One region of the Anaerobacillus sp. MEB173 genome, then DNA from elsewhere that is predicted to be linked to it. Evidence: riboswitches for the same ligand, from Rfam matches in the RefSeq annotation. Region 1 holds a riboswitch; each other region holds the start of a gene.
The links. A riboswitch is a leader RNA that binds a small molecule or an ion and turns the genes downstream of it on or off. The one in region 1 is predicted to bind cobalamin.
Positions count from the first base shown of each region.

Region 2: another riboswitch for cobalamin. It lies ahead of ACJ2A9_RS01200 (hypothetical protein); the one in region 1 lies ahead of cobJ (precorrin-3B C(17)-methyltransferase).
Region 3: another riboswitch for cobalamin. It lies ahead of ACJ2A9_RS10855 (ABC transporter substrate-binding protein); the one in region 1 lies ahead of cobJ (precorrin-3B C(17)-methyltransferase).

Region 1 is NZ_JBJMAU010000002.1:21,398-24,680, forward strand. It holds gene cobJ (precorrin-3B C(17)-methyltransferase) at 1-1,555, opposite strand, end outside; cobalamin riboswitch at 1,808-2,003, opposite strand; gene ACJ2A9_RS04465 (sirohydrochlorin chelatase) at 2,232-2,978, opposite strand; gene cobA (uroporphyrinogen-III C-methyltransferase) at 3,059-3,283, opposite strand, start outside.
Region 2 is NZ_JBJMAU010000001.1:243,834-247,116, forward strand. It holds gene htpG (molecular chaperone HtpG) at 1-1,403, shown strand, start outside; cobalamin riboswitch at 1,559-1,749, shown strand; gene ACJ2A9_RS01200 (hypothetical protein) at 1,898-2,098, shown strand; gene ACJ2A9_RS01205 (GNAT family N-acetyltransferase) at 2,130-2,714, shown strand; gene ACJ2A9_RS01210 ((2Fe-2S) ferredoxin domain-containing protein) at 2,746-3,138, shown strand; gene ACJ2A9_RS01215 (LysE family transporter) at 3,245-3,283, shown strand, end outside.
Region 3 is NZ_JBJMAU010000004.1:202,598-205,880, reverse strand. It holds gene ACJ2A9_RS10865 (ATP-binding protein) at 1-582, shown strand, start outside; gene ACJ2A9_RS10860 (MogA/MoaB family molybdenum cofactor biosynthesis protein) at 783-1,250, opposite strand; cobalamin riboswitch at 1,461-1,641, shown strand; gene ACJ2A9_RS10855 (ABC transporter substrate-binding protein) at 1,802-2,818, shown strand; gene ACJ2A9_RS10850 (FecCD family ABC transporter permease) at 2,781-3,283, shown strand, end outside.

The sequences.
Region 1 (3,283 bases):
GTACTTGTCCTACCCGCTTAAAAAATTTATAAAAACGCTCATTTGGTATAGCTTCTTGCTCATATTGCTTAATAATTGCTAACAATGTTGGAACAATTTTCTCCCTCTCAATCCCTTCAGCAACAGGTTGCCCGACGTGTGCATTTCTGCCGATGGTTTTTGCTCCTAAAAATAAGTCGAACTTTCCTTTACGGAAAACGATCCCAATATCATCGGTAACTGCTCCATAACAAGCCATACCGCAGCCATTTATTCCAATATTTAATTGCTTAGCAACTGACTTCCCACCTAATTGTTGCTGAATTTCTTCCGCATATGGAATCGCATCGACTTTTTCTCCATTACAAAAATCACATGCCTTAACTTGAATAACATCGCCAATTGGATGAAGCATTAAATTTTGGGCGTTTAGTTCGTCAATGATTTGCGTAGGATCATTTGTTGGGACGGAAATCTTCAAGCGGTGGTCAGTTGTATATTCCATTGTTCCCTCTTTACCAACAACATTGGCTATAGCAAGCAATTGCTCTGCTGTAAACGTTTTTGCAATGACTCCAGGAGAAACCGCAAATTCAAAAATCTCCTCCTGTTTAAATACCGATAACCCATTTATACCGACCGTTTCAGTCGGAGTTTCTTGATGTAATAATGCTAAAGCTTCTTCTGCTAACTCCGTTGACGTTCGTTTACTAGATTCTGTTTCCTCCACTATCCCTTGATGCAGCGCCCACGGTTCTGCTTCTTCCTTTAAACGCTCATGCGGTTTTAAAGATTGCTCCATTGCTGTTAAAGTGTATTTTCTCTGGTATCCTCGTGGTGTTATCATTTTTCCGTCATAGAAAAATGTCGACTGATTTCCAATAATGACTGTTGTCAGCATTCCGATTTCATGATCAAGCATATGAGCGAGGTCAGTGAGTACGACATGTTGGCGCTCCCGGTAGGCACTTTTTACAAGTCCTACTGGTGTATCAGGTGAACGATACCGAAGCAGAATTTGCTGTGTTTCTACAATTTGGCGTGTTCTCCGTCCACTTCTCGGATTATACAGAGCAATCACAAAATCGGCCTGTGCCGCTGCTTCTACTCTCTTTTTAATTAACTCCCATGGTGTTAGATGGTCACTTAAACTGATTGTACAAGCGTCATGCATTATCGGAGCTCCGAGTAGGGAGGCACAAGAATTCACAGCAGAAACTCCGGGAATTATTTCGACCGCTACTCCCTCATCCTCCTTCCAGCCTTTCTCCATTAGTACCTCGTAAACTAACCCTGCCATTCCATAAACACCAGCATCACCACTTGAAATAACAGCGACGACCTCTCCTTTTTCAGCACGACGGACAGCCTCCTGAGCCCGACTTACTTCCTCTGTCATTCCCGTTCGAACAATCTGCTGTTTATCTGTTAGGATTGGCTTAATCAAATCAACATAGGTGTTATAGCCAATTACACTATCACATTCCAAAAATGCCTCTCTCGCTCGAAACGTCATATGTTTTTCATTTCCAGGACCAAAACCAATGATAAGTAATTTTCCACGTTTACTAGACAACGTCATTCCCCCATTTTTTAGTTTAGAGTTTAGAATGTAGGGTTTAGAGTTGAAGAGGGGGAATTCAAAGAGGTATAAAAAAACCTTCTTGAAATACATAAATAACTCTACACTCTACACTCTAAACTCTAAACTTTCTTTTTTTCATAAAAAAAAGCATTTCCAACCTCGGTTATCGGTTAGAAATGCTTTGTTAATATGTACATAAGTGTAACTCGCACCCTAACACCTCCCTATATCCCCGTAGGTTGAACAGTGTTATGAGAATAGGCAGGTCTCCTGGCTTATGGTTCTAGTTTTCCTGTGTCTTCCCATTCTTAATAAGAACAGTGACCTATACAGGTTAACAACCAAATTACAGTGGCGGGACCGCGTCGGATTTACACCGAACTTCCCTATTAAGCTGATAAAGCATATCTTTATCAACACCTATTCCAAAACTATGAAATTTTCTACTATGAAGTATAGTAACAATGATTCTTAAAATTGTCTACTTTTTTCTTAATAATTGTTATTATCAATATTTTTTAAATTGGCTCAATTATCGTTTGATGTTGATTTTTGGCTCGTTCGTGTGAATTACTAAATTCACACGCCTTTCAGGTACTGAAAGGTTTGGAGGTTAGAATGAACATCAAACGATAACACAGCTTCTAAATTAAAAATGTAAGTATTCTTACAAGACTTCATTTACTCTTTGAACAACAACATCTGCCAATTTCGGATGATAGCCTAAATAATTACAAAGCACTAATTCTTTTTCACATTTATTTTGATACTGAGTTAACGTGTTTTGCATTTTTTTCATGAGTATACCCGTAAATAAAAGGTATGGCAAAACATATACCTTTTTACCTTCTAAACGCAACGCCTTATGCAGACCTTCCTCATACGATGGTTCTGTTGCTGCTAAATAGCAAGTTTCCACATCTTTAATTGGATAATACTCCCATAGTAATCGACCTAATTTTGCAAGATCACTATTAGCTTCTGGATCACTGCTGCCCCGGCCAACTAACAGAACTGTGACATCGTGCCGATTAGTGGTATTGGTTAATTCTAATCCTTGCTCCTCTAATCGTTCTCCTAATACTGATATGATTGATTCACTAATCCCTAACGGACGACCATACGAAAACGTAATGTACGGAAAGCGAAGTTGTGCTTTATTCAATTCCCTTGGGATATCAACCTTCGCGTGACCAGCAGCTAATAGTAGGACTGGAATAACAGCAATTTCTTCAGCTCCTCGTTGAACACATTTTTCTATTCCCTCTACTATGCTTGGTGCTGCTAATTCAAGAAAACATATTTCTTGTATCTCAGTCTCAATGTTTGGCATGACTTTTTGTATAAATGTGATCAGTTGGTCATTTGCTTTTGTTACGCGACTGCCGTGTCCTACGTATAATACTGCTTTCACTTTCTCACCTTCTTTATTATCTATTTAAAATTTGAAAAAAAAGCTATCACAAGAAAGGATAGCCTTTTCAAACAAGTCAATTAAGCTTTTGCGACTGCTGATTTTTTAGAAGTAAGTGTTGTTATAAGTTCTTCTACCGTTGGTTCATGCGGAATATCAACGACTTGAATTCCGGCTTCCTTGGCTGCTTTTGCTGACTGTTCTCCCATACAAACGACATCAGTTTCAGTCAGCAATTGTAGAGGATCAATACCGGCATTCACGATTGATGTTATAAATTGCTTGACTGAAGCAGCACTTGGAAA
Region 2 (3,283 bases), on a different contig from region 1:
CAGAAAAAGAAGACGTTGGTACTGAGATTATTTTACAAATCAAAGAGAATACAGAAGAAGAAAGCTATGATGAATTTCTTGAGGAATATCGTCTCAAATCTATTATTAAAAAATACTCTGATTTCATTCGTTATCCGATCAAAATGGACGTATCGGTTAAGAAAGCAAAAGAAGACAGTGACAATGAGTTTGAGGATGTAATTGAAGAAGAAATCATCAATAGTATGGTTCCAATTTGGAAAAAGAACAAAAACGAGCTAACTACCGAGGACTATGAGAACTTTTATCAAGAAAAGCATTACGGTTTTGACAAGCCGCTTAAGCATATTCACATTACAGTTGATGGTGCGGTACGCTATCATTCGATACTTTATATTCCGGAAAATATTCCATTTGATTACTATTCAAAGGAATTTGAAAAAGGCTTAGAACTTTACTCAAATGGCGTACTCATCATGGAAAAATGTGCGGATCTACTTCCTGATTACTTCAGTTTTGTAAAAGGGATGGTCGACTCTGAAGACCTTTCATTAAACATTTCTCGTGAGATGCTTCAGCACGACCGTCAATTAAAGCTGATTGCCAAAAACATTAAGAAGAAAATTAAGAGCCAGCTGCAAAGCATACTGAAGGAAGAAAGGGAAAAATATGAGCAATTTTACAAATCTTTCGGCCGTCAGCTAAAATACGGCGTGTATAGTGATTTTGGTGCAAATAAAGAGGAATTGCAAGACCTGCTTATGTTCTATTCATCTAAGGAGAAGAAGCTCGTAACATTGGCTGAATATGTGGAAAGAATGCCTGAGGAGCAAAAATACATTTACTATGCTTCAGGGGAATCGAATGACCGCATTGCCAAGATGCCACAGACAGAGCTTGTTGTTGATAAAGGATTTGAAGTACTGTATTTCAGTGAAGATATTGATGAGTTTGCGATCAAAATGCTCATGAATTACAAAGAGAAAGAATTCAAATCCGTTTCAAGCGGTGACTTAGGAATCGAATCTGATGAAGACAAGAAAGAGATCGATGAAAAAGAAACGGAAAACAAAGAGCTGTTTACGCAAATGAAAGAGATTCTAGCTGGAAAAGTGAAGGATGTCAGAGTTTCTAAACGCTTGAAGACACACCCTGTATGTTTGGCAACAGAAGGGGAAGTCACAATTGAAATGGAAAAAATCCTTCAAGCGATGCCAGATAATCAAAATATTAAAGCAGACAAAATCCTTGAAATTAACGTCAATCACGATGTGTTTACAGCTTTAAAACAATGTTTCGAGAACGATAAAGAGAAGCTAAACCTTTATACAAATCTATTATACAACCAAGCGCTTCTGATTGAAGGATTGCCACTTGAGGATCCTGTTCAATTTACAAAGGACATGTGTAAGGTAATGATTTAGTTATCAAACAAGCCGAATTCACAAACATGTGAGTTCGGCTTTCTTATTTTAATTATTATAAAATTCAGAAAGTATATTTTAAATTGATATCGATAGAAACCGGGAAAATAATGGTAGACATTAAAGGTATGGTAATGTAATATAAAAAAATAATTATATACATATTCTAGACAGGTTGTTGTGCATTGAAGAATGTATAGCTTAAAAGGGAAGTTCGGTGAAATTCCGACACGGTTCCCGCCACTGTAATCCGGAGTAACTTGCACGAAGTCACTGCTTTAATAGCGGGAAGACGCAAGAAGCGACGATGGTAAGTCAGGAGACCTGCCTGTTTAGAGAACACAATGTGACCTGCGGGATATAGGGAGGTGTTTGCGAAGACGAAAGTAATGTATGCATTTTTTAAGGCAGAACATACCATTGTTTTTTGTGAGCATTTAAACCTAATAGGTTTAAATGCTCTTTTTAGTATGTAAAAAGAGGGGGAGAAGGTTTTGGAAAATGTTTATTTCAGAAAATACTATGATGCATTAGGAGCAACTCTGTTAATCTACGCTTCGAAGCGAAAGGTAGAAAAAGAATACATCGAATTAAAATCAAAAATTATCGATGATAAAAGTAATAGAGTAGATCGAGAAGAAGAATTGCAGGCGCTTAATAAAGCTTATCAATCGATTGTGTGCTTTTTCTCTTAATGCTTTAAAAAGCATATAAGGATGTGGTTCAATGTCGTATACGATTATAACGAATCAGAGGGAAATTTTAAAAATATTACAGAAACTTCATTTTCATTCTAATCTAAATCGTTTTCGTGATTCAGATAAACAACAAGAGGCGATGCTCATTGCGATGGAGAGTGATGATGTATTAATGGCCCTGGCATTAAATAATGAAAACATTATTGGATACGCGATTATACTTTCACCAGAAAGTGATGAGAGGTGGATACGATTAAATTATCTGAAGATGTTAGGCGTAATTGAAGTAGCACCAGAATTCCGAAATCAAAAAGTGGGACAGAAATTGTTACAGGCTTTGTTTAGATTAGCTGAAACAGAAAACTACATTATTATTTCATTGGAATATTGTTGGCATTGGGACCTAGACATGACAAATGGGGATCCCATTCTATATAAAAACATGCTTAAACATGTTCTGGAGTCAGTTGGATTTGAGGAATTTCATACAAATGAACCAGACATCGCCTGTTATGATGTGAATTTCATGATGGCCAGAGTGGGTTCTAAAATAACACTTAGTCAATTGTACGATTTTGCTAATCTAGCCATTCAATCGAATGTTGACTTATAAAATAATTAAGTAAGAGGAGAGGGGAATTAATTTGGCGACTTGGGATTTATCAACAACTAAGCATCATGTATTAATTTGTAATGGAAGCAGTTGCAAGAAAGCAGGAGCTGAAGACTTGACACTGGCTATTCGTAAAGAAATTTCAAATCAAGGGCTTGATCAGATGATCCATACAACAAGAACACTTTGTAACGGTCGTTGTCAGGATAAATGTGTATTAATAACTTACCCTGATGGAAAATGGTATAAAAATATTTCGGCAGAAGATGCTCCGCAATTCATTGAATCATTAATGTCAGGACATGACATTGAAAGTTATATCAGTCATTGTTTTAATGGGACTGGATTTCAAGCGTTAGGTGAAACGGTGAAAGGAACAATAAAAGACGAACATATTGTTAAAAAAGTTTCTAAAGGGTTATAGCCACTTAATGCACAAAGGTTTTACATTCCCCCACATCCATGAGTCGTAAATCCTTGACTTGCTGAATATGATGTACAAGCGACTGGTTGTCTCATGGAGGTGTTTTATGGCTGTATTTTTCAGTTACATATTACTTGGATTATCT
Region 3 (3,283 bases), on a different contig from region 1:
GAACAACAAGAGCTTGCGCAAATTATTTACGAAGAGTCATTAAGAATGGGCCGACTTGTGAATGAATTACTTGATCTTGCGCGGATGGAATCAGGAAATATTCAGCTCAATATCGAGCCAACGAATATCAGGGAGTTTAGTCGAAGGATTATCAGGAAGTTTCAAGGGTTAGCACACGATAATCGTATCGAACTGAATGCACAGATTTCAGCCGATGATGATACAATTATTTGGATCGATGCTGATCGAATTGAGCAAGTATTAACGAATCTAATTGACAATGCGATTCGACATACGAGTGAAAATGGAAGTGTCACTTTATCCGTAGATTCGCATGAAACTGGGATTAAGGTTGATATAACAGATACAGGATCTGGTATTCCTGAAGAGGACTTACCGTTTGTGTTTGAGCGATTCTATAAGGCGGATAAGGCCCGAACTCGTGGGCGCTCAGGTACAGGCTTAGGATTAGCAATTGCTAAGAATATTGTTGAAGCTCATGAAGGGCAAATTTCTGTTCATAGTATCCTAAATGAAGGAACGACATTTTCCTTCTTTATCCCTCGCAAAATAGAGGAATAACCCGAAATAAACAGAAAAATTTTGTTTCATAAGAAACGTTGCTGCCGAGAAGATTATTCTTGGCAGCTTTTTTCTTTAGTTTAGAGCTTAGAGTGTAGAGTTTAGAGTTGCTTGAATGCAAAACAAAGAGGCACTTCCAAAGTGCTACTCTGAAAATGCCCTATTAATTTTACATTTTACATTTTAAATTCTAAATTCTCTCATTTCCTGTCTTTATAGATTTCACGCATGACATGGGTCAGTTCCGGGAGGATTAGTTTATTCATGGCGAGCTTAACAGCACCTGATGAGCCCGGAGTAGAGAAGATAGCAGTGTTTCCGCGTACACCAGCAATGGCCCGACTTAAGATGGCTGCAGAGCCAATATCTTCAACATAACTTAAGTAGCGGAAGATTTCACCGAAACCAGGCATTTCCTTATCTAATGTATCACGTACTGCTTCATATGTAGTATCACGCAGTGTAATGCCAGTACCGCCATTGAGGAGAATGGCCTCTATATCAACCCGGACTGAGGCGTCACGAATGAGTGTTTGAATCGCTGTATATTCATCTTTTACGATGTGGTAGTCAACGACTTGAAAGCCATTTTCCTCTAATAGTTCTTGCATGAGCTTTCCACTTTTATCTGTCTCCTTCGTACGTGTGTCAGAAACAGTAATAATCATACAGTTTACTGTCTTCGGTGCCTCTTGGCGATGTTCTTCTACAGACACAGTATCATCTCCTAACTATATTAAACGTAAACATTCCGATTATATCATAGTCATCATTGTAAAATACAGCAGTGATAATATGTCTGCTTTATTGTTAATGGTCTTAGTAAAAAAGCTGTCAAAAAAGAGAAAATTATGTATAATGGTTAATGTAAATCAATTTAATAATTTGTACATTAAGGTCACGATTTGTGATTAAAAGGGAAGTTGGTGAAATTCCAACACGGTCCCGCCACTGTAAACGTTAGAACATTTCATTATAACCACTGTCTAGTGATGATGGGAAGGGGGAAATGTTCGTTCATGCGTAAGTCAGGAGACCTGCCTTAATGTTTTGTGAATCCTTCGAGGAAAAGGTGAAGCAGTAAAGTAGATTACAGTTATTTTCGTTATCTATGCTACTGTTTAATTAAGTTCTCCAGAAGGGGAGCTTTTTTTATGTTGTAGAGACTTTGATTTACACCATGAATATTAACAGATGTATAAAGGAGATGAAGAGACAAATGAAAAAGTGGTTATTATTACTTTTTACAGTCCTATTATCAGTAGGAGTTCTACTCGGGTGCAGTTCGAATGAAGCAGAAGACGGTGGGACAAACGATGAAAGCGAAGAACAAGTGGAGGAAGTAACTGAAGGAGATGAAGCTACAGAAGAAGAGGCTGCTGAAGGAGCAAGCTTCCCAGTAACTGTCAAAGATGCGACCGGTGAAGAAATTACAGTTGAGGCTGAACCTGAAAGTATCATTACACTTACTCCAAGTAATACAGAAATTTTATATGCCCTAGATCTATTAGACAAAGTCATTGCTGTTACCGATAACGATGATTTTCCAGAAGGGATTCAAGACACAAAAGATAGTATTGGTGGAATGGAATTTGACGTTGAAAAAATCCTTTCACTTCAACCAGATATCGTTCTTGCTAATGCATTAAACGTTTCTGAAGGTATTGAGCAATTAAGAAATGCTGGATTAACCGTTGTTGTAACAAATGGTGGTTCTACATTTGATGAAGTGTACAGCTCAATTGAGATGGTGGCTTCAGTGACTGGTAAAGCTGAAGAAGGACAAGACATTGTGAATTCGATGAAAGAAAGAATTAATGTTATTACTGAAAAAGCAGCACAAATCAATGAAGAAGATCAAGTGAAAGTTTGGGTTGAAATTTGGCCAGCCCCAGACCTGTTTACGACTGGGAAAGGTACATTTATGCATGAAATGCTTGAAATGATCCATGCTGTTAATGCAGCCGGAGACCAAGAAGGATGGCCGAATTATACTGAGGAAGATGCTGTTAGCACGAATCCAGATGTGATTATTACTACTTATGGACATTGGGAGGGTATGGAAACAGCAGTTGAGGATGTTATAAGCCGTCCAGCTTGGCAAGAAGTTTCTGCTGTGAAATCTGAACGAGTTTATAATATTGAAGCCAACATCGTTGAGCGCCCAGGTCCACGCTTAGTTGAAGGGGTCGAAAAACTTGCAGAACTCATCTACCCAGAAATTTTTGCACAATAATCGTTTCATTGCTTATCTTTGTGCGTTATTGTTTTTAATGTTAGCTGTATTATTAGGGATATCGATAGGGAGTATATCGATTCCCTTTTCTACTATCATCTTTATTTTATCTGAAAATTTGTTCGGTATTCCGATTCATGCAGAGGTTGATCCGATGCTTGTTCATATTGTTATGGACATTCGTTTCCCAAGGGTTATCCTTGCTTTATTAGTTGGGTCGTCACTGGCTCTTGCTGGTGCTGCATTTCAAGGTTTTCTAAAAAACCCATTAGCTGATCCGTATACGTTAGGTGTATCTTCAGGGGCAGCTGTCGGTGCAGTGTTTGTATTATTTCTTGGTATATCAATCCCATTGCTAGGGAAATTTACTCTTCCTTTTTTTAGTATTGTATGCGGATTTATAACATTACTGTTTGTACTGTTTTTTGCGAAACTTGCTAATAAATCACTTACTGTTGAAACAAT